DNA from 2 places in the Microtetraspora malaysiensis genome. Region 2 is predicted to be linked to the other one. Evidence: riboswitches for the same ligand, from Rfam matches in the RefSeq annotation. Region 2 holds a riboswitch; the other holds the start of a gene.
The links. A riboswitch is a leader RNA that binds a small molecule or an ion and turns the genes downstream of it on or off. The one in region 2 is predicted to bind glycine.
Positions count from the first base shown of each region.

Region 1: it holds a riboswitch for glycine, as region 2 does, so the genes downstream of both, gcvP (aminomethyl-transferring glycine dehydrogenase) here and gcvT (glycine cleavage system aminomethyltransferase GcvT) in region 2, are expected to answer to the same signal.

Region 1 covers NZ_CP191998.1:4,933,044-4,943,687, reverse strand. The annotation lists gene ACQP1V_RS23480 (sugar phosphate nucleotidyltransferase) at 1-1,482, shown strand, start outside; gene ACQP1V_RS23475 (FHA domain-containing protein) at 1,686-2,189, shown strand; gene ftsR (transcriptional regulator FtsR) at 2,215-2,871, shown strand; gene ACQP1V_RS23465 (bifunctional nuclease family protein) at 2,945-3,415, shown strand; gene ACQP1V_RS23460 (MerR family transcriptional regulator) at 3,567-4,184, shown strand; glycine riboswitch at 4,337-4,427, shown strand; glycine riboswitch at 4,428-4,549, shown strand; gene gcvP (aminomethyl-transferring glycine dehydrogenase) at 4,602-7,460, shown strand; gene ACQP1V_RS23450 (hypothetical protein) at 7,587-8,099, shown strand; gene ACQP1V_RS23445 (alpha/beta hydrolase family protein) at 8,105-8,701, shown strand; gene ACQP1V_RS23440 (DUF5999 family protein) at 8,805-9,005, opposite strand; gene ACQP1V_RS23435 (extracellular solute-binding protein) at 9,661-10,644, shown strand, end outside.
Region 2 covers NZ_CP191998.1:7,844,586-7,855,229, reverse strand. The annotation lists gene ACQP1V_RS36785 (hypothetical protein) at 1-190, opposite strand, end outside; gene ACQP1V_RS36780 (sugar kinase) at 320-1,279, opposite strand; gene ACQP1V_RS36775 (hypothetical protein) at 1,351-1,560, shown strand; gene ACQP1V_RS36770 (L-serine ammonia-lyase) at 1,547-2,920, opposite strand; gene gcvH (glycine cleavage system protein GcvH) at 2,955-3,344, opposite strand; gene gcvT (glycine cleavage system aminomethyltransferase GcvT) at 3,341-4,426, opposite strand; glycine riboswitch at 4,457-4,554, opposite strand; glycine riboswitch at 4,555-4,653, opposite strand; gene ACQP1V_RS36755 (hypothetical protein) at 4,754-4,984, opposite strand; gene ACQP1V_RS36750 (helix-turn-helix domain-containing protein) at 4,986-5,435, opposite strand; gene ACQP1V_RS36745 (glyoxalase) at 5,649-6,263, shown strand; partial or broken gene ACQP1V_RS36740 (AraC family transcriptional regulator) at 6,366-6,494, shown strand; gene ACQP1V_RS36735 (GNAT family N-acetyltransferase) at 6,738-7,289, opposite strand; gene ACQP1V_RS36730 (TetR/AcrR family transcriptional regulator) at 7,340-8,077, shown strand; gene ACQP1V_RS36725 (hypothetical protein) at 8,530-9,183, shown strand; gene ACQP1V_RS36720 (helix-turn-helix domain-containing protein) at 9,236-10,234, opposite strand; gene ACQP1V_RS36715 (PadR family transcriptional regulator) at 10,386-10,644, opposite strand, start outside.

The sequences.
Region 1 (10,644 bases), 2.9 Mb from region 2:
GACGAGTGCGTGATCGAGTCCGAGGCGTACGTCTCCTCCGGGGTGAAGATCTACCCGTTCAAGACCGTCGAGGCCGGCGCCGTCGTCAACACCAGCGTGATCTGGGAGTCGCGCGGCCAGCGCAGCCTGTTCGGCCCGCGCGGCGTCTCCGGCCTGGTCAACGTCGAGATCACCCCCGAGCTGTGCGTACGGCTCGCCAGCGCGTACGCCACGATGGTCAGCAAGGGCGACACCGTCGTCACCTCACGCGACGCCTCCCGCGCGGCCCGCGCCTTCAAGCGGGCGGTCATCGGCGCGCTGAACTCGAGCGCCATCAACGTGGTCGACCTGGAGGCGTGCGCGCTGCCCGTCGCCCGCTTCCACACCTCCCGGGAGAGCGTCAAGGGCGGCATCGCGCTGCGCACGAGCGCGGGCGACCCGCAGAGCGTCGACATCGTCTTCATGGACGACACCGGCGCCGACCTCTCGCAGGGCGCCCAGCGCAAGCTGGAGCGCATCTTCTCCCGGCAGGAGTACCGCCGGGCCTTCCCCGGCGAGATCGCCGAGCTGACCTTCCCGGCCCGCGCGGTGGACACCTACACCCGCGAGCTGCTGCGCTGCGTCGACGTGAACGGCGTCAAGGACGCCGAGATGAAGGTGGTCGTGGACTGCGCCGGGGGCACGTCGTCCCTGGTCCTGCCCAGCCTGCTGGGCCGGGTCGGGGTGGACGTCCTCACCGTGAACAACCGCCTCGACGACGCCTCGCCGACCGAGACCTTCGCCGAGCGGCGCCGCGACCTGCAGCGCCTGGCCGAGCTGGTCGCCTCCTCGCGGGCCGCCTTCGGCGTACGGTTCGACCCGGTGGGGGAGCGGATCTCCCTGGTCGACGAGATGGGCCAGCTCATCAGCGAGGAGCGGGCGCTGCTCGTGGTGCTCGACCTGGTGGCGGCCGAGCGCAGGGGCGGCCGGGTCGCCCTGCCGGTCACGACCACCAGGGTGGCGGAGATGGTCTGCCGGTTCCACGGGGTGCAGGTGGAGTGGACGCCCACCAGCCTGGACGCGCTGACCACGGCGGCGACGCACACCGACATGATCTTCGCGGGGGACGGGCGCGGCGGGTTCATCGTCCCCGAGTTCGGCCCGACCCTGGACGGGCTGGCGGTGTTCCTGAAGCTGCTCGGGCTGGTCGCGCGCACCCGCCTGTCGCTCAGCCAGATCGACGCCCGCATCCCGGAGGCGAAACTGCTGCGGCGGACCATCCCCACGCCGTGGGCGCACAAGGGCACGGTCATGCGGTCGGTGGTTGAGGCCGCCGAGGGGCTGCACGTCGACACCACCGACGGCGTGCGGGTCGTGGGCGAGGACGGGAGCTGGGCCCTGGTCCTGCCCGACCCCTCGCAGGCGGTCACCCACCTGTGGGCCGAGGGCGGCGACGTGGACACCGCGCAGGCCCTACTGGAACGATGGGCCCGCGTCGTGGAACACGCGGCCGGAGCACAGTAACAATCTCCCCGATCATGCACAAATCTTGGGAGCTGTGACGTTCGGGAACACGGGAAACGGTGTGGCGGGATGGACCTTGAGCGGTGCGGGGCTGTAGCGTTGGTCAGTCCGTGTCGAGCACGCTTTCTTGACCTTTGTGCGTGATCAGCGTAAGTTGCGGCATTCGCCGTCTGAGCAAGTCATAAGAGAGGCCGAGCCGTTCGATGCCCAGCGTCTACTGCACGCAGTGCGGTCATGCCAACCCCGAGGATGCCCGTTTCTGCTCCAGATGCGGTTCCCCGCTGAGCGCTCCGGCGCCGGCCGCTTTCGACACCACCTCGACGATCTCGCTGGAGGCGGTGGACTACGAGTCGGGGCAGACCCTGCTGCCCGACAGGGCGGCCATCGAGCAGCTCCCGCCGGGCACCGCGCTCCTGGTCGTCATGCGAGGCCCCAACGCGGGAAGCCGCTTTCTGCTGGACAGCGATCTCACCACGGCGGGTCGCCACCCGGAGAGCGACATTTTCCTGGACGATGTGACGGTGTCCAGAAGGCACGTGGAGTTCTACCGGCGCGGCGGCCAGTTCACCGTCCGTGACGTCGGCAGCCTCAACGGGACGTACGTCAACCGTGAGCGCATAGAGGAGTTCCCCCTGACGGGGGGCGACGAGGTGCAGATCGGCAAGTTCCGGTTGGTGTTCTTCATGCGCGGCCTTGGGGGCCAGTGATCTCTGAGGGAGGGGCGGGTAAGTCATGAGCGCGCAGGCGGTACGGGCGTTCATGAGCATCGGGGAGGTGCTCGCGCTGCTGCAGGGCGAGTTCCCCGACGTGACGATCTCCAAGATTCGTTTCCTGGAGGGCGAGGGGCTCATCGAGCCGCAGCGAAGTCCCTCGGGGTACCGCAAGTTCACCCACGCGGATGTCGAGCGGCTCCGCTACATCCTCACCGCGCAGCGTGACCACTACCTCCCGCTCCGCGTGATCAAGGAAAACCTCGACGAGCAGGCTGCCCGCCCGCGGGCGCTGCCGCAGGAGACCCCGCCGGCACGGCTCAGCCGCGAGGAGCTGCTCCGGGCCGCCGAGATCGACGAGGACACCCTCGCCGAGCTGGAGAGCTTCGGCCTGGTGGCCTCCGTGGCCCGCTGGTACGACGCGGACGCCCTGGAGATCGCCCGCAACGTGGGATCGCTGGCCAGGTTCGGCCTGCACGCCCGCCACCTGCGCATGGTCCGGGCCGCGGCCGAGCGTGAGGCGAGCCTGGTCGAGCAGGTCGTGGCCCCGCTGCTGCGCCGCCGCGCACCGGGCGCGATCGGACAGGCCGAGGAGACCGGACGGGAAATATCCGGACTTCTCCTCGAATTGCACACTGTGTTGCTTCGTGGCAGTGTTCGCCGCGTTCTGGGGCAGTGACCGGGCCGACCCGCAGCGGGTGTTACGTTGAAGGCCTGGTGATATGCCGCGCCACTTTGAGACGGAGTCGCCCGTGTTGCAGATGGAGGTCGTGGGGGTTCGCGTTGAGATGCCCACCAACCAGCCGATCGTCCTCCTGAAGGAGACGAACGGCGATCGGTACCTGCCGATCTGGATCGGCATGACCGAGGCGACGGCCATCGCGCTCGCCCAGGCGGAGGAGCCGCCACCGCGCCCGCTCACTCATGATCTGTTCCGTGACGTGCTGGAGGCGCTGGGGGTGCGCCTGCAAACGGTCAACATCGTCGCGCTACGCGACCAGATCTTCTTCGCCGATCTGGTGTTCTCGAACGGGGTGGAGGTGAGCGCCCGGCCCTCGGACTCGATCGCGCTCGCGCTCCGCACCGGAGCGACGATCTACGCCAGTGAGGAGGTCCTCAGGGAGGCCGGCGTGAGCATGCCGGACGACCAGGAGGACGAGGTGGAGAAGTTCCGGGAGTTCCTCGACAACATCACGCCCGAGGACTTCGGACGTGCCGGGTAGGGGTTGATTTCGGGAATTTAACGCTTCACGACGCGCCGTGCGGGGTCGTTGACTGAGAATGTCCCCGGTCCTACGGTGCAAGGGAATCCACGGTTGTAATTCATGAACCCCCAGATCAGACCGTGGGATGAGAGAAAGCCGGAGGTCCGCAGTGGCGGTCAGCAGCGGCGAGGGTAAAGCGGCCGACCAGCATGATCCGGCCCGTCAGTCAGCGCGAGAGCGCGCCGGTGAGCAGGGACTGCTGTTCGACGAGCGCCCGATGAGACTGCCCGACGACATCGGGTACCGCGGTCCCACCGCCTGCGCGGCGGCCGGCATCACCTACCGCCAGCTCGACTACTGGGCCCGGACGGAGCTGGTCCTGCCGACCATAAGAGCCGCGCACGGATCCGGCTCGCAGCGCCTGTACAGCTTTCGCGACATCCTCGTGCTCAAGGTCGTCAAACGCCTCCTGGACACCGGCGTCTCGCTCCAGCAGATCCGGACCGCCGTCCAGCATCTCCGGGACAGGGGAGTCAACGACCTCGCCCAGATCACTTTGATGAGCGACGGCGTCAGCGTGTACGAGTGCACGTCGCCCGACGAGGTCATCGACCTGCTCCAGGGCGGTCAGGGAGTGTTCGGCATCGCTCTCGGGCGCGTCTGGCGGGAAGTCGAGGGATCGCTGGCCGAGCTGCCGGGCGAGCGGGCCGAGTCCGGCTCGGGTTCGGAGGCCGACCATCCGGCCGACGAGCTGGCCCAGCGCAGGAAGTCCCGTAAGACCGGCTGAGAGCCGCGAGCGAGAGCCCCGCGCCGCCCCCGAAGCCGGATATGACCAGCGAAAACGGCTGTGACCGGTGATATGGCGGCGGATCGGGTGAAAATCCACGAGACCGGGTGAATGCCCCGCCTCGGGGTAAGCGGTAGAGTGACGAAAGCCGACGACCCCGTGCGGGAGAGACCTCTTTAGTAGAGGCGCCGAAGGAGCAACCCTCCCCGGAATCTCTCAGGCATCCCGTACCGCGCGGGAGAGGCAACTCTGGAAAGCAGCACGTCCACCAGGCGTGCTCACCGACGGTGCAAGCCCTCCGGGGTGAAGCTCTCAGGTCGTTGTCCCGCCGCCGGTCGGCTGGTCGCGATGACAGAGGGGGAGACCGGGCGCACGCGTGCGCCCCCGAGGTCTCGACCCGCCGCAGGAGGCTTGCACATGACCGACCGGTCACCACTTCGCGATCTTTCCGGCCCGCCCTTCGCGGCCCGTCACATCGGTCCCTCGGACGCCGAGCAGGCGCGCATGCTGGAGGCCGTCGGATACGCCTCCGTGGCCGACCTGGTGGCCGTCGCCGTACCCGAGGCGATCCGGACCACGACGCCGCTCGCGCTGCCCGAGGCGGCGAGCGAGACGCGCGCACTGGCCGAGCTGCGGGCGATCGCGGGCCGCAACCGCGTCCGCACCTCGATGATCGGCCTCGGCTACCACGACACGATCACGCCGGGCGTCATCCTGCGCAACGTGCTGGAGAACCCGGGCTGGTACACCGCGTACACGCCGTACCAGCCGGAGATCTCGCAGGGCCGGCTGGAGGCGCTGCTCAACTTCCAGACCGCGATCACCGACCTGACCGGCCTCGACGTGGCCGGGGCCTCGCTCCTGGACGAGGGCACGGCCGCCGCCGAGGCGATGACCCTGGCCCGCCGGGCCAGCAAGGTCAAGAGTGACGTCTTCGTCGTCGACACCGACGCGCTGCCGCAGACCAAGGCGGTCCTCGCGACCCGGGCCGAGCCGCTCGGCATCACCCTCGTCGAGGCGGACCTCGCCGACCCCGGCGTCGCGCTGCCCGAGTGCTTCGGCGTGCTGGTGCAGTACCCCGGGGCGAGCGGGCGGGTGGCGAGCTTCCGCGCGCTCGCCGAGCGGGCGCACACGGCGGGCGCGCAGGTGGTCGCCGCCGCCGACCTGCTCGCGCTGACGCTGCTGGCGTCGCCCGGCGAGCTGGGCGCGGACATCGCCGTCGGCTCCTCCCAGCGGTTCGGCGTCCCCCTCGGCTTCGGCGGCCCGCACGCCGCCTACATGGCCGTACGCGAGGGCCTCCAGCGGCAGATGCCCGGACGCCTGGTCGGCGTCTCCGTCGACGCGGACGGGCGGCCCGCCTACCGGCTCGCGCTGCAGACCCGCGAGCAGCACATCCGCAGGGAGAAGGCGACCAGCAACATCTGCACCGCGCAGGTCCTGCTCGCCGTCATGGCCTCCCTGTACGCCGTCTACCACGGTCCGGACGGCCTGCGACGGATCGCCCAGCGCGTCCACCGCCACGCGGCCGTGCTCGCCGCCGGGCTGCGTCAGGGCGGCGTCGAGGTCGCGCACGAGGAGTTCTTCGACACCGTCGTGGCCCGCGTCCCCGGGCGCGCCGCCCAGGTCGTGGCCGCCGCCGAGGCGGCGGGCGTCAACGTCCGGCCCGTGGACGCCGACCACGTCGCGGTCGCCTGCGACGAGAAGACCGCGGCCGAGCACCTGGAGATCGTGTGGGCCGCCTTCGGCGTGCCCGGCTCCGCCGACGGCGCCGTGATCGACGACCTGGACCGGGTGACCCCGGACGCGCTGCCGGCCGACCTTGCCCGGACCAGTGACTTCCTGACCCACCCGGTGTTCCACTCGTACCGGTCCGAGACGGCGATGCTGCGTTACCTGCGCCGGCTCCAGGACAAGGACGTCGCCCTCGACCGCTCGATGATCCCGCTCGGCTCCTGCACGATGAAGCTGAACGCGACCACCGAGATGGAGCCGATCACCTGGCCGGAGTTCGCCGGCATCCACCCCTTCGTCCCGGCCGAGCAGGCGGCGGGCTACGTCGAGCTGATCGAGACCCTCGAGGGCTGGCTCGCCGAGGTCACCGGCTACGACGCGGTGTCGATCCAGCCGAACGCGGGCTCCCAGGGCGAGTTCGCCGGGCTGCTCGCCATCCGCGCCTACCACCACGGGCGCGGCGAGGGCGGCCGGGACATCTGCCTGATCCCGTCGTCCGCGCACGGCACCAACGCGGCCAGCGCGGTCATGGCCGGGATGCGGGTCGTCGTCGTCGCCTGCGACGACAACGGCAACGTCGACCTCACCGACCTGGCCGCCAAGATCGACAAGCACCGCGACGCGCTCGCCGCGATCATGGTGACGTACCCGTCCACCCACGGGGTGTACGAGGAGACGATCGTCGAGATCTGCGCGCGGGTCCACGAGGCCGGGGGACAGGTCTACGTCGACGGCGCCAACCTCAACGCCCTCGTCGGCCTGGCCAGGCTCGGCGAGTTCGGCGCGGACGTCAGCCACCTCAACCTGCACAAGACGTTCTGCATCCCGCACGGCGGCGGCGGGCCGGGTGTCGGGCCGGTGGCGGTCAAGGCCCACCTCGCCCCCTACCTCCCCGGCCGGGGCTCGGGCGACGTCTCCGCCGCGCCGTACGGCTCCGCGGGCATCCTGCCGATCTCCTGGGCGTACATCAGGATGATGGGCGGCGAGGGGCTGCGCCAGGCGACCGAGCAGGCGATCCTCTCGGCGAACTACCTGGCCCGGCGGCTCGCCCCGCACTACCCGGTGCTGTACACCGGGCGGGACGGCCTCGTCGCGCACGAGTGCATCGTCGACCTGCGGCAGATCACCAAGGAGACCGGCGTCACCGTGGACGACGTCGCCAAGCGGCTGATCGACTACGGGTTCCACGCGCCGACGATGTCGTTCCCGGTCGCGGGCACGCTGATGATCGAGCCCACCGAGAGCGAGGACCTGGCCGAGCTGGACCGCTTCGTCGAGGCCATGGTCGCCATCCGCGGCGAGATCGCCCGCGTCGCGTCCGGGGAGTACGACCCGACGGACAACCCGCTGCGGAACGCGCCGCACACGGCCGCCTGCCTGGTCGCCGACGAGTGGCCGCACCCCTACTCGCGCACGGTCGCGGCCTACCCCGTGTCCGCGCTGCGGGAGAACAAGTACTGGTCGCCGGTCCGCCGCATCGACCAGGCGTACGGGGACCGCAACCTCGTCTGCTCCTGCCCTCCCCTGGAGGCGTACGAGGACTGAGCGGAGTGAGCGCGGGGAGGACCGCGGGCCCGGAACGGAAGCGGGCCGTCATCATGCGGATGTCCTCCCCGCGCGGGCCCGCCGGTCGTTAGGATCTTGCCGATCCCCGATTTTGGAGGGCCCGGCATGACGGCCATCGACCCCGGACGGCAGATCGACCGCGCACGCGGGCTGGCCGAGGCGGGCGATCTCGACGCCGCCGCCGCGATCTTCGCGGAGGTCGCGGCCGACGGAGACGCGCCCGACCGGCAGGAGGGCGCGGCGGGGCTCTCCGACGTCGCCGAGCGGATGGCCGAGCGGCTGCTGGAGGACGGCGAGCCGGGGCAGGCCGCCGACCTCCTGCTGCGCGCCCTGTCCGTGCCCGGCGTCGCCGAGCCCGCCCGGTTGCGGATCCTGCTCGGCCTCGCCCACCTGGACATGGCCTGCGGCGAGTTCGCCGGAGCGGTCGAGGAGGGCGACGGCGTCGACGCCGGCACCGGGGGGCTCGCCATCGAGCTGCTCGCCCGCGTCCTGCCGCTGCGCGGCCGGGACGGCGACGCCGAGACCGTCTGGCGGTATGGCCTGGCCCACCCCGACACGGCGCTGGCCGAGGAGGTGCGGCTCCGCCTCAGCAGGGACGTGCGCCCCTCGGTAACCTGACCCCGGTGGAGCTACAGACACCGCACGGCCCGGGACGGGCCGAGGTGGACGAGGCGGCCGACCCGCGGCTGCTGCTCGTCCTCACGCACGGCTCGTCCGGGGGAGTGGACGCGCCCGACCTGCTCGCCGTACGCGACGCCGTCCTGGCCATCGGCGGGACGGTCGCCCGGGTGACCCAGCCGTTCCGGCTCAGAGGCGCCCGCGCGCCGGGCTCGGCGGTGCGGCAGGACGAGGCGTGGATCGCGATGATCGAGGAGTTGCGGGCCCGCCATCCGGAGCTGCCTCTTGTGCAGGGCGGGCGGAGCAACGGCGCGCGGGTCGCCTGCCGTACCGCCCGGGCGGTGGGGGCGGACGCGGTGGTCGCGCTGGCGTTCCCGCTACACCCGCCGGGCAAGCCGGAACGCTCCAGAGCGGATGAGCTGAGGCAGGCGGGTACGGACGTTCTGGTGATCAACGGGGATCGCGACCCGTTCGGAGTGCCCGAGGAGTCCGACGCGGCACGGCTCGTGGTGCTGCCGGGTGAGGGGCACGATCTGAAGAAGGATCCCGCCCGGGTGGGCGAGGAGGTGGCCCGGTGGCTGCTGGCGCGGCTGCGGGCCTGAGCCGGAGCAGGCGGCGAAAAGGTACCTGAGCCCGTCGCCGGACGGGGCGACGGGAAGGGGCCCGGCTGGACGGACCAGCCGGGTGACCCGGCCACGATGCCGATCAGGCGGCGCTGGAAGCCAGGTCGGTCGGGCGGTGCGGGGCGATGGCGACACCGTCGGGCAGCAGCTCGCCGGTGTCCTCGAAGAGGACGACGCCGTTGCACAGCAGGCTCCACCCCTGCTCGGGGTGGGCCGCTACGGTGCGGGCCGCTTCGCGGTCCTTCGCATCCGCGCTCGGACAGGACGGGCTATGAGGGCACATCGCCGGGGCTCCGTGTCTTATCGTTCGCCCGCACGCGGGCGGCGGGCGTCTGGGGTTGGTGTGTGACTGACAGCACATTGGTGCCAATACCAGTGTGCCGCTCGCTCGCCACGTGGCGACATAGTCCGTTAGGACGGTTTCGGCCGGTCCTGGGGAGGGGCCGGGGGCGCCCGCGCGGGTTCCGCTCACCACGTTGTGAGCTATTCCACAAGATTGCCTCAGGGAAGATAACGGTCCAAGCTCGACACGCCGTCCGTCTGATAACCGGCAGATTACGGTTCTCCGCGCCGTCTCCACGCCGCCCCCGCGTCGTTTCGCGGCGTCACCCGGAGGCCGGATCTCGACCCCGCTGTTCAGGCGGCCGGGCCTCGCGCAGCGACGTGGTGGCCCATCTGTACGGGGAGCGGGCCCGCGTGAAGTTTCCGTAAAGAAAGCGTTGACCATCAGGGTCGGATGTAAGTAACTTCCAGTCAACGCGGTGACCTTGGCGGACATTTTCCTACATGTCAGGGGTGGGTGACGTCACGTCGAGGACCGGAAACCCGTACGACGGCGCCCTGTTCGTCCTGTTCGTGGCGTGGGCCGGACCTCGAGCCACGTGGTGAACCCGACCCTCGGTGAGAACGAACGGAACTGCGGGCCGAAGGGAAGTCTCATGAAGAGAAGGTGGATCGCGGGGGCGATCGGGGTGCTCGCGGTGGCACTGGCGGCGTGCGCGCCCGGCGGCGGCGCGTCCGACCAGGGCGACAAGGCGGGCGCCGACAAGGTCACCCTCAGCCTGTGGTCGTGGCGGGTGGAGGACGTCAAGGCGTACGAGAAGATCCTCGCCAAATTCGAGGAGTCGCACCCGAAGATCCACGTCGAGTTCAAGCCGTTCCAGGCCACCGAGTACAACAACATCCTGGCGACGGGCCTGTCCAGCAGCGGCGGTCCCGACGTCGCCCAGCTCCGGGCGTACGGCGGGCTCCAGCCGCTGGTCGAGGCGGGCCAGCTCCTCCCGCTGGACGGCAAGGTGGAGGCGCTGTCCGGCTTCGACGCCAAACTGCTGGAGGGCTCCAAGGGCCACACGGACGGCAAGATCTACGGCGTGCCGTTCGCGTACCAGACGCTCCAGGTGCTCTACAACAAGAAGCTCTTCAGTGACAACGGCATCGAGGCGCCCGCCACCTGGGACGACATGATCGCGGCGGCCAAGAAGCTGAAGGCCGCCGGGATCACGCCGTTCGCCGTCGCGGCCGGCCCCGACGCCACCTGGACGCTGCCGATCACCCATGAGATCTTCGGCAACGCCCGCTACGGCAGCACCGCCTTCCGGGACGCGCTGGTCAAGGGTGAGAAGAAGTTCACCGATCCCGACTTCACGGCCTCCGTCAAGCTGATCAAGGACCTGGAGCCGTACTTCCCCAAGGACGTGGTGGCCGTCAAGGTCCCCGACGTCCAGGCGCTGTTCGTCACCGGGAAGGCCGCGATGTACCCGACGGGCACCTTCGACCTGGCGCCCGTGCTCGCGGCCGACCCGAGCCTGGAACTCGGCATCTTCCAGGTGCCGCCACCGCCCGGCTCCCCGGTGACCACACCGGTCACGCCGGGCTGGGCCGACGGCTCGTTCGGCGTCAACGCCAAGTCGGCCCACCAGGCC
Region 2 (10,644 bases):
ACAGGAACAGCGAGTAGCCGGACGGGCGGGACGCCAGCGGGCGCAGATCGAGGCCCGAGCTCAGGTACGCGAACGAGTCGGCCCAGAACCACAGCGCCGGGCGGTAGCCGAGCACGGCCAGCGCCCGCAACGCCACGCCGAGCACGAGCAGGGCGGCGAACGCCAGGTGCGACCGCAGGAACGAGGCCACCTTCCCCCTTGCGGTTGCTTAACCGACCGACAAATCAGGAACCGCCAGGATAAAGCATGATCCTGTGAGGAAAGGCGTTGCCTTGGGGCGCCGAGCGCTGTCATGCCGGAGGCGTGACAATGAGCAGGCTCAGCGGGTGACGCCCTCCTGGCGGGTGAGGAGCCCGAGTTCGGCGCGGGTGGGCAGGCCCTCCCAGTCGCCGGAGACCGTGCAGGCGAACGCCCCGGCGGTGACGGCGGTGTCCAGGCGGGTCTCGGGCGGCGCGCCGGCGAGCAGTTCGGCGAGGTATCCGCCGACGAAGGCGTCGCCCGCGCCCACCGGGTCGAGCACCTCCACGGGTACGGCGGGGCGGACCAGCGGACGGCCGTCCACCAGCGCGGCGCACCCCTTGGCGCCCAGCTTGACGACCACCTGCGTCGGCCCGAGGTCGGCGAGGGCGGCGGCGAGGTCGAGCGGGTCGTCCTTGGCGGGCACGAACAGCTCGGCCTCCTCGATCCCGGCGAAGACCACGTCGCTGTCGGACAGGATGCCCGACAGCCGTTCGGCCGCGTGGGCCCGGCTCCAGAGCCTGCCCCGGTAGTTGACGTCGAAGGAGACGGTGACGCCGTGGCGGCGGGCCAGGCCGACCGCGTGGCGTACGGCCTCGGCGGCGGAGTCGGAGAGCGCCGGAGTGATGCCGGTGACGTGCAGCAGTCCGGCGCCGGCTATGGCGTCCTCGGCCACGTCGGCGGGGCTCAGCCGCGATCCGGCGCTGCCCGCCCGGTAGTACCAGACGTTAAGCGACTGGTTGGTGCGCCGTTCCTTCACCATGAGGCCGGTGGGCGCGCCGTCGTCGACGATTGCGCGTACGTCGAGGCCCTCGGCGCGCAGTTCGCGCAGCACCAGGTCGCCGAAACCGTCGGCGCCGACCCGGCCGATCCAGGTGACGGGGACGCCGAGCCGCCGCAGCGCGATGGCGACGTTGCTCTCCGCGCCGCCGACGCCGACGGCCATGCTCGGCGCGTGCCGGAGCGGACCGGTGCGCTCGGTGGTGAGCAGGGCCATGGTCTCTCCGAGCGTGATCGCGCCCCGCGGCTGCGGCTCACCCATCGCGCCTCCCTCCGTTCTCGGCGGTTTCCCGGCGGTCCCGCGAGTCGCGGGGCTCACGGCGGGGACACCCGGTGCTGGAGTCGGCGCTCGCCGCGTGGGCCCGGCACACCCGCGACGACGAGCCGGACGACCCCGCGGCCGCCCGGCTGCGCGCGGCCTGGTCGGGACGCCGGGACGCGGAGGCCGTACGGGCGCTCCTGCTCGTCCTCGGCGCCGCCGACCTCGCGGACGACACCGGCCTGGTCACCGCCGTGGCCGGGCGCCTGATCAGCACTCGATGACGTTGACGGCGAGGCCTCCCCGGCTGGTCTCCTTGTACTTGTCGAGCATGTCCCTGCCGGTGTCACGCATGGTCTTGATGGCCTTGTCGAGCGACACGAAGTGGCGGCCGTCGCCACGCAGCGCGATGCGGGACGCGGCGATCGCCTTGACCGACGCCACCGCGTTCCGCTCGATGCACGGGATCTGAACCAGTCCGCCGATCGGGTCGCAGGTCAGGCCCAGGTTGTGCTCGATGCCGATCTCGGCGGCGTTCTCGACCTGCTCAGGGGTGCCGCCGAGCGCCTCGGTGAGCCCGGCCGCGGCCATCGAGCAGGCCGACCCGACCTCACCCTGGCAGCCGACCTCGGCGCCGGAGATCGAGGCGTTCTCCTTGAAGAGCACCCCGATCGCCCCCGCGGTGAGCAGGAAGCGTACGACGCCGTCGTCGTCGACCCCCTCGACGAACCGCGTGTAGTACGACAGCACCGCCGGGATGATGCCGGCCGCGCCGTTCGTCGGGGCGGTGACGATCCGGCCGCCCGCCGCGTTCTCCTCGTTCACCGCGAGCGCGAACAGGGTCACCCAGTCCATCGCGCGCAGCGGGTCGCGGTCGGCCTCGGTCTGCAGGCGGCGGTACAACTGGTTCGCCCGCCGCCTGACCTTGAGCCCGCCCGGGAGGACGCCCTCCATGGAGGTGCCGCGCCGTACCGACTCGGCCATGACCGACCACAGGTGCAGCAGCCCCTCGCGGATCTGCGCGGGCGTGCGGCCGAAGGCCTGCTCGTTCTCCAACATGAGCGCGGAGATCGACAGGCCGGTCTCCGAGCACCGGGCGAGCAGCTCCGCCCCCGTGGTGAAGGGGTGGGGGAGCACGGTGTCGTCCGGCTTGATGCGGTCGGCGCCGGTGGCGTTCTCGTCCACGACGAACCCGCCGCCGACCGAGTAGTAGATCTTCTCGCGCAGGATCTCGCCCGAGTCGGTGAAGGCGGTGAACCGCATCCCGTTCGGATGGTGGGGCAGCGTGATCTTGCGTTCGAAGACGAGGTCGTCGCCGACGACGAAGGGGATCTCGCGGGAGCCGTACAAGGTGACCGTGCCCGACTCCCGCATGGCGGCGAGCCGCGCGTCGACCGTGTCCACGTCGACCAGTTCGGGCTTCTCCCCGGACAGGCCGAGCAGCACCGCCTTGTCGCTGCCGTGTCCCTTGCCGGTCAGGCCGAGCGAGCCGTACAGAATGACCTCGACGCGCGAGGTCTTCTCAAGTAGACCGTCCTGGTGAAGGCCGCGGGCGAACTTGTGCGCCGCGGCCATCGGGCCGCCCGTGTGGGAGCTGGACGGCCCGATGCCCACCTTGAACAGATCGAAGACACTGATCGCCATGATCCATGCCCTTATCTGGAAATCTCAGGGAATTTCAGGATTCGCCCGAGGTGAGGGTGGTGTACTCGGCGGCCGAGAGCAGGTCCTCCGGCTCGCCCTCCATGCGTACGCGGAACAGCCAGCCCTCGCCGTACGGGTCGGAGTTGACCAGCGAGGGGTCGTCCACGACCGCCGGGTTGGTCTCCACGATCTCGCCGCCGACCGGGGCGTAGATGTCGCTCACCGACTTGGTGGACTCCACCTCGCCGATCGCGTCACCGGCCTCGACAGTGCTGCCCACCTCGGGCACCTGCACGAAGACCACGTCACCGAGCTGCTCCGCGGCGAACGCGGTCACACCCACCGTCACGGTGAGACCGTCGTCAACGCCGGCCACCCACTCGTGCTCCTTGGTGTAGCTCAGCTCTTCGGGGATGCTGCTCACTTGCTCCTCCTGTAGAAAGGCAGATCAACGACGTCAACGGGCTCTTGGCTGCCACGGATGTCCACGGCCAGATTTCCCTTTTCGAGGGCGTCGGCCGAGACGTACGCCATGGCGATGGGCTTGCCAAGAGTCTGTGAAGGCGCACCGCTGGTCACCACGCCGACGACCTCGCCCTCCCGCGTGACCGGGTATCCGTGGCGGGGGACTCGGCGGCCGCGCGCCACCAGGCCGACCAGGCGCCGCTCGGGGGCCGGGTGCCCGGACAGCGCGGCCTTCCCGACGAAGTCGCCCGGCTTGTCGAACTTCACGACCCGGCCCAGCCCGGCGTCGAAGGGCGTCATCTCCGCGGTCAGCTCGTTGCCGTACAGGGGCATGCCCGCCTCCAGCCGGAGGGTGTCGCGGGAGGACAGGCCGCACGGCCGCACCCCCAGCTCCGCGCCCGCCTCGGTGAGGGCGTTCCACAGCCCGGCGGCGTCCTCGGGCCGGGAGAACAGCTCGAACCCGTCCTCGCCGGTGTAGCCGGTACGCGCGATCATGACCTCGAACCCGGCGACCGTGCCGGGGAGGCCCGCGTAGTACTTGAGCCCGACCAGGTCGGCGTCGGTCAGCTTGCCGAGGATCGCGGTGCTGTTCGGCCCCTGGATCGCGACCAGCGCGTACGCGTCCGACCGGTCTTCGACCTGGGCGTCGTACGACTTCGCGCGCTCGGTCAGCTCCTGTGCGACCTTGGCGTAGTTGGACGCGTTGGCGACGACCATGAAGTCCTCCGGCGCGAGCCGGTAGACGATGAGGTCGTCCAGCACGCCGCCGTCCTCCGTGACGATCATCGTGTATCTCGCCCGGCCGGGCTCGAGCACGCTCAGGTGGCCGACGAGGGCGTAGTCCAGCGCCTCTCCTGCCTGCGGGCCGGTGACGTGGATCTCGCCCATGTGGGACAGGTCGAACAGCCCGGCCGCGGTGCGCACCGCGTTGTGCTCGGCCGACTCGCTGCCGTAGCGCAGGGGCATCTGCCATCCCGCGAAGTCGGTGAGCGTGGCGCCGAGGCCTTCGTGAACCTCACGCAACGGGGTAGATCGTGACATGATCGCACCTCAGGAAGACGGATGAGAGCATCCTCCCCCTCTGTCATCGGTGCCTGAGAGCTTCGTCCGTTTTTTGCCGGACTTTCACCTTCGGCGAGGCCGGTCACGGCCTGCTTTCCAGAGGTCACCTGGCCCGCACGGTCCTTTGCCTTGAGAGGTTCGCGGGGAGGGCTTGCTCCTTCAGGGGACCTGACCGGCTTGTCAGGACGCTCTCCCGCACGGGTTCATTCGGTGCCCCGTCAGCCTAGTGGTCGGACGCCATCTCGCGAAACTGCCTACCGCCGCTCACCTCGGAGTAGGCCGCGCGCCTCCAGCGGCTCGTAGACCTCAGACCGCTCGCAATTCGGCGACCGACTGGACCAGGCCGCTTCTTTCGAGACTGGCCAGCACATCCTCGGCGGTGCCGGGCGGATTCCTCCAGGAGTCGGCGATCTGTTGCTCCAGGATCTGCTGAGTCCACTTCGCCTGCACGATGCCGGCCTGGGCGATCCTGATCAGGAGATCGCGAAGTGTGCTCGGGTACAGCACGCATGCGTCGTACACAACGGTGAAGACCACGTCAGTCGAGCCCTAGATCGCGTGTCATGGCCGACAGTTCGTCGGCGGCTGCTCTTCGGCGCTGGTCGTCCTTCCGTCTGTACTCCAGAAGTGACTCGGCGCGGACTCTTCTGTGTGTGCCCACCAGGCGATATTCGATCTCTCCTGCTTCGAGGAGGCCGATGAGGTAGGGGCGTGACACGTTGAGAAGGTCGGCGGCCTCCTGGGTCGTCAACTCGGCGTGTGCCGGCACCACGGACACGCCGCGACCGGCCGCCATATGGGCGAGTATCGCGGCAAGTAGTTCGACGGCGGCACGTGGCATCACCAGCTCCTCCCGCGTCTCCTCCGCCACGATGCGGATCCGCGCCGGATTGTCGGGGTGGCGCCGCAGGTAGCGGCGAACCCGATGAAGCGCGTCGCGAGCTGCGGCTGCGTCGGGGGAGTTCGGCTGGAGCGGAGCGGATGTCATGGTGCACCTCCAGACGCAGTATCCGACGCAATCGCAATAAACGCAATAGACGAAAGAGTCGCAACAGGCGCGGCCGTGTGTACGCCCGCGACGGCGAGGTGGCACGCCCTCGGGTAGCTCCCGGCCGCCGGGCGGCGGGCGTGGCGAGGCGGGCGACAGAGCGATCAGGAATCGAGAAGCGCCGGTCGGGGAGCCGCAACTAGCGTCATCGCCATGGCTTCCATCGAATCCGTCACCCTTGAGGTGGCCGACCCCACCGCCGTCGAACGCTTCTACACCGACGCCTTCGGATTGGACTCGCCGGTGCGCCTGCGGGCCTCGGAGGCGCCGACGACCGGCTTCCGTGGGTTCACGCTGTCGCTCACGGTGTCCCAGCCGGCCAACGTCAACAGTCTCATCGGCGCCGCTCTGGACGCCGGCGCGTCGCCGGTGAAGCCGGTCACGAAGTCGTTCTGGGGTTACGGCGGCGTCGTCCAAGCCCCCGACGGGACGATCTGGAAGGTCGCGACCTCGGCGAAGAAGGACACCGGCCCGGCCACCCGGCAGATCGACGAGATCGTGCTGCTGCTGGGAGCGGCGGACGTGGCCGCGAGCAGGCGGTTCTACGTTGACCGTGGCCTGGCTGTGGCGAAGAGCTTCGGCCGCAAGTATGTCGAGTTCGCCACGGGGTCGAGTCCCGTCAAGCTGGCGCTCTACGGGCGCCGTGCCCTCGCCAAGGACGCCGGCGTCTCTCCCGACGGCACCGGATCGCACCGGCTCGTGATCGGCAGTGACATCGGGTCCTTCGCCGACCCGGACGGGTTCGCGTGGGAGACCGCGTCGCGTTGAGCCGGGTGGCGCGGCCGCACCCGGCCCCGCCCCTCCTGTCCCGTGGTGGCTACCCGGCGTGCGGCCCAGATGCTCGCAGGCATCGATGAAAGGAGTTCTCTCATGTGTCACCCTTCGTGGACGCGCGCACTCAACGAGGCGCACCGCCGGGGCGACCTCGCGCAGCTGCGGCGCGGTCGGGACCGGATCGACCGGGAGTACGCGCAGCCGTTGGACATGGAGGCGCCGGCCGGCGCGCGCGACGGCGGGGATGTCGTCGTGCGTGGTGACGCAGGTGGCCAGACCGGTCCGGAATCGAGAGGTGCCGACCCCGAGCAGCGACCGGCCTGACCGGCGCGGACATCACCATTCGCACATGACGGCCCGAAGGCCCCCGGCCTTCGGCGCTCGCCGCGCTATCTGGGCCGGCTGTGGGTGGGGGTGGGGCTTCGGGACATGACGCTCGCGGTGTCCCGTGTGCCACCGGTCAGCCGGTCACCGGCCCAGGGCGCGCCATTCGGGAGCAAGGACCGCCCAGACCTGCTTGTCGTAGCGCACGCCCTCGTACGGCCATGCCTCGCGTCGCACGCCCTCCAGCGTCATGCCGAGCCGCTTGGCCACCGCTGAGCTGCGGTCGTTGTCGGCCCGGCAATGCCACTCGGCCCGGTGCAGCCCCCGGGACGTGAACGCCCAGTCCAGCAACACGCCACACGCCTGCGTGATCAGGCCGTGGCCCTCAGCGGACGGCTCCAGCCAGCAACCGATCTCACACGAGCCGAGAGCGGTATTGAAATCGGTGAACATCACACCGCCGGCCAACACTCCGTCCCGCCAGATGCCATATATGCGGGCACCGTCGCCGGCCTGGCGTTCGGCATATCGCTTGAGCGTGGCCCGCGCCCCGTCGACATCGTCGGTGACGAACGCGGACCCGACCCACGGGCGAATGTGCTCGCGAGCCCGATCCAGATGGTCGGCGAACTCCTCGGCATGCCAGACCTCCAGCCCACCAAGGCGAGCACCGTCGCGCAGCGGCAGCGAGAACATGAGGGCCTCCCATTCACATAACAAGTGTTATGGCAATGTACCGTGGCAGCGTGTCACGCACCAAGGGAGATCACGAGGCCCGTCGACGCGACGTCTCCGAAGCGGTCTGGCAGGCCATGGCCACCCGCGGCTTCGCCGGCCTGACCCTGCGCGCCGTCGCCGCCGAACTCGGCGCGACCACCGGCCTGCTCACGCACTATTTCCCCACCAAACAGGCCTTGGTGACGTACGCCCTCGACCTACTCGAACAGCGCACCGTCTCCCGCCCCCGCCGCCACACGGGCGAAGGTCTGGCCGCCCTCAGGGACGCACTGCTGGACATCCTGCCGCTGACCCCTGAAGCCGCCGACAGCAATCGAATCTGGGTCTCCTCCTGGGACGCCGCGCTCTCCGACCCCGCCCTGGGCACCGACTATGCCCGCAAATACGCCCAAAGCCGCGACAGGCTGCGCGAGCGGGTGGCCGCGGCCCAGAAGCTCGGCGACCTGCCTCCTGGCGACCCCGCGCCCATCGCGGCCGGCGCTCAGTCCTTCATCCTCGGCCTGGTGGTCCAGGCCCTGTTCGACCCGGCGGCGTTCCCGCCACAGCGGCAAGTCGAACTCCTGGACGACTACCTGGCCACCCTGACCACCCGTGCTGATGATCCGACGACGATCACTCGGCCCGATCCCGGCGGGGGCTCTGAGCACCGGTCGATCGCCGGCTGCTGTGGCCCTGGCATCGCCGAACGACGAGCGCCGCATCATCGCCGAGATGATGGCCAAGGGCACCTCACGGGTGGCCTGTAGATCGGCGGACCTGCGAGGCGCGTCGGCTCATGCGGTGGCCTGGTCGCCGGTGGTGGCGGTATGGATCGGGACGTCTCCCGAGGCGAGGTCGGCCAGGCGTTTCTCGGAGGCCGCGCCCACGGGCGCGTCGAGCCAAGTGGGCCGTCACGCAACCTTGGCCAGTCACGGCGTGTCACCCCACGCGAAACCGGTCCCCAAGGCAATCCGCCGTGCGAGTTCTGATCGCACCGGAAGGCGTTATCGGAATGAGATGTTCCGCCGTCGCGGATTGCCCAGGGATCGCCCAGAGGGCGGGGTATGGGCTGTTCGCGCGTCGTGATCCGCGAGCGAACAATAGGACAGGTGTTGCCGCCCGGAAAAGGCTGTGCCCCGGGTGGCATGCGATGCAGAGGCAACACCGGGGCTTAGGTAACTCACTGTAGCCCGACGAGCAGCGATGTGAAAGAGGGTAGATGGATCCAGCGGACGCTGCTCATCTCCGCGATCTCCTTTCGGCTGCTCGACTGGGCGAGTACGAGTTGGCAGCCGGAGGGGAGCCGGACATCGCCTTTCGGCTTCATTGCTGGAACACAGAGTTGGCCGCGGCCTTTTACGGGCCCCTGCAGTACCTCGAGATCGCTGTACGCAACGCGTTGCACCGTCAGATGGCGGGGATCTTCCAGCGGGACGACTGGTGGGATCACCCGGATGCCGATCTCAACTCGGTTGCCATGGCGAAGATCCGGGACGCGAAGGCGGTCGTCATGCGAACCAGGGCGAGCGTTCCGCCTGACTGCGTGGTGGCCGAGCTCGTCTTCGGATTCTGGGTCTCCCTGCTCACCTCGGGAGGTCGTCACAACTATGAACGCCGGTTCTGGCGGCCCGCCCTCTGCCGGGCGTTTCCCGGGTTCAGGGGAAGGCGGCGAGATCTCCATTCCGACCTCGACTACCTGCGCGTTCTCCGTAATCGGATTGCCCACCATCGACCGATCTACCACCGCCATCTGCGAGCTGATCATGACACGTTGCTGAGAACGCTCGACTACGTCTCACCCGCGCTGGCCGCATGGGTCGAAGCGCACAGTCCGGTGCCAGAGGTCCTGTCGCGCAGGCCCCTCATACGCTGAACTCACCACGGCAGCTCAGGCGGTGGCCTGGTCGCCGGTGGTTGCGGCGGTCTCAGAGCCAGCCACGCGCTGACGCTTCGGCACCGGCCTGGAACCTGGTGGTGGCGCCCAGCCGTTCGACGACCGCGGCGATCCGGCGGGTGGCGGTGCGCGCGCTCACCCCGAGCTGCCTGGCGATCGTCTCGTCCTTCAGCCCGGCATTGAGCATCCGGAGCACCAGGAGGTCCTCCTCGTCCGGCCTGTCGCCGACAGGTGGCGGGGCCCCGGTGAGCGGCTGGCCGCGCTCCCAGTAGGCGTCGAACAGCTCGATGAGCGCGTCGAGCAGGCCGGAGGGACGGATCAGTGCGACGTTGTCGTAGACGCCGTCCACCAGGGGCATCAGTGCCAGCCGCCGGTCGGCGATCCGCAGCTTGAACGGCAGGCTGGGCAGGAACCTGGACCGCTCACCCTCCTCGGCCAGCTGGAGCAGGGTCTCGAACCGGCCGGAGCGTTGTAGGGAATCCGGACAGTACACGACCCGGATGTCCACCCCGCGCGCGATCAGCTGCCGGGTGCCGGCGATCTCCGACTCGTTGGTGTCCGCCGAGTCGTCGGGCCGACCGATGTAGGGCGGCCGGTCGAGCACCAGCAACTCCGACGTGACCGCCCTGTTCAACTCCGTCATCTGCCGCTTCACCGCGTCCTCGCCCGAGAGGATCTCCACCAGGCCGGCCGGGTCGGCCCGCAGCCGGCCCGACTGGTAGAGCTGCGCGAAGTCGGCGACCGTGGTCCGGACCTCGGCCAGCCCCGCCTCGGCCTCCAAACGGCGCCTGTCGATCAGCCATCCGAGCGCCGCCTCGGGTGCCACCGGCTCGTACCTGCCCGGTCCGGTCCGTCGCAGCAGTCCGAGTTCGGCCAGCCGGGACAGTGTGTGCCGTACCCGCGCGGTGCTGACCCGCAGCAAGCCCGCCAGGTCGGCGACTGTGCGGTCGGGGTGGCGGAGCAGGAACCGGTAGACCTGTTCGTCGAAATCGCCGATGCCCACCGCACCGAGCACTGACTGGTCTTCCACCTACCACCTGACCAGATAGTGACGATTTTCGCCATGTGACCGAAATTGCCTGCACTATATCCCGGCAACATCCCGGCGACTGATCCGCACGGGCCGCTCACTTCTCCCTGCCTCCCGGCGACCTTGCCGCAGAGTGACAGTCACAGGCTCCTCAGGCGGTGACCTGGTCGCCGGTGGTGGCGGCGGTGTGGATCGGGACGTCTCCCGAGGCGAGGCCGGCCAGGCGTTCCTCGGCGGAGTCGATCACCTGCAGGTCGGCCTTGATGTGCGCGGCGGCGGCATCGATGAGCAGCGCGACGAGCGGGTCACCGGCGTGCGCGCGGCGCTGCCTGGTGAGCGCGCCGAGATCGGCCAGGTGGGCCTGCCGCTGGGCGGAGACGAACGCGGCCAGCTTCTCGGGGCCGAGCCGG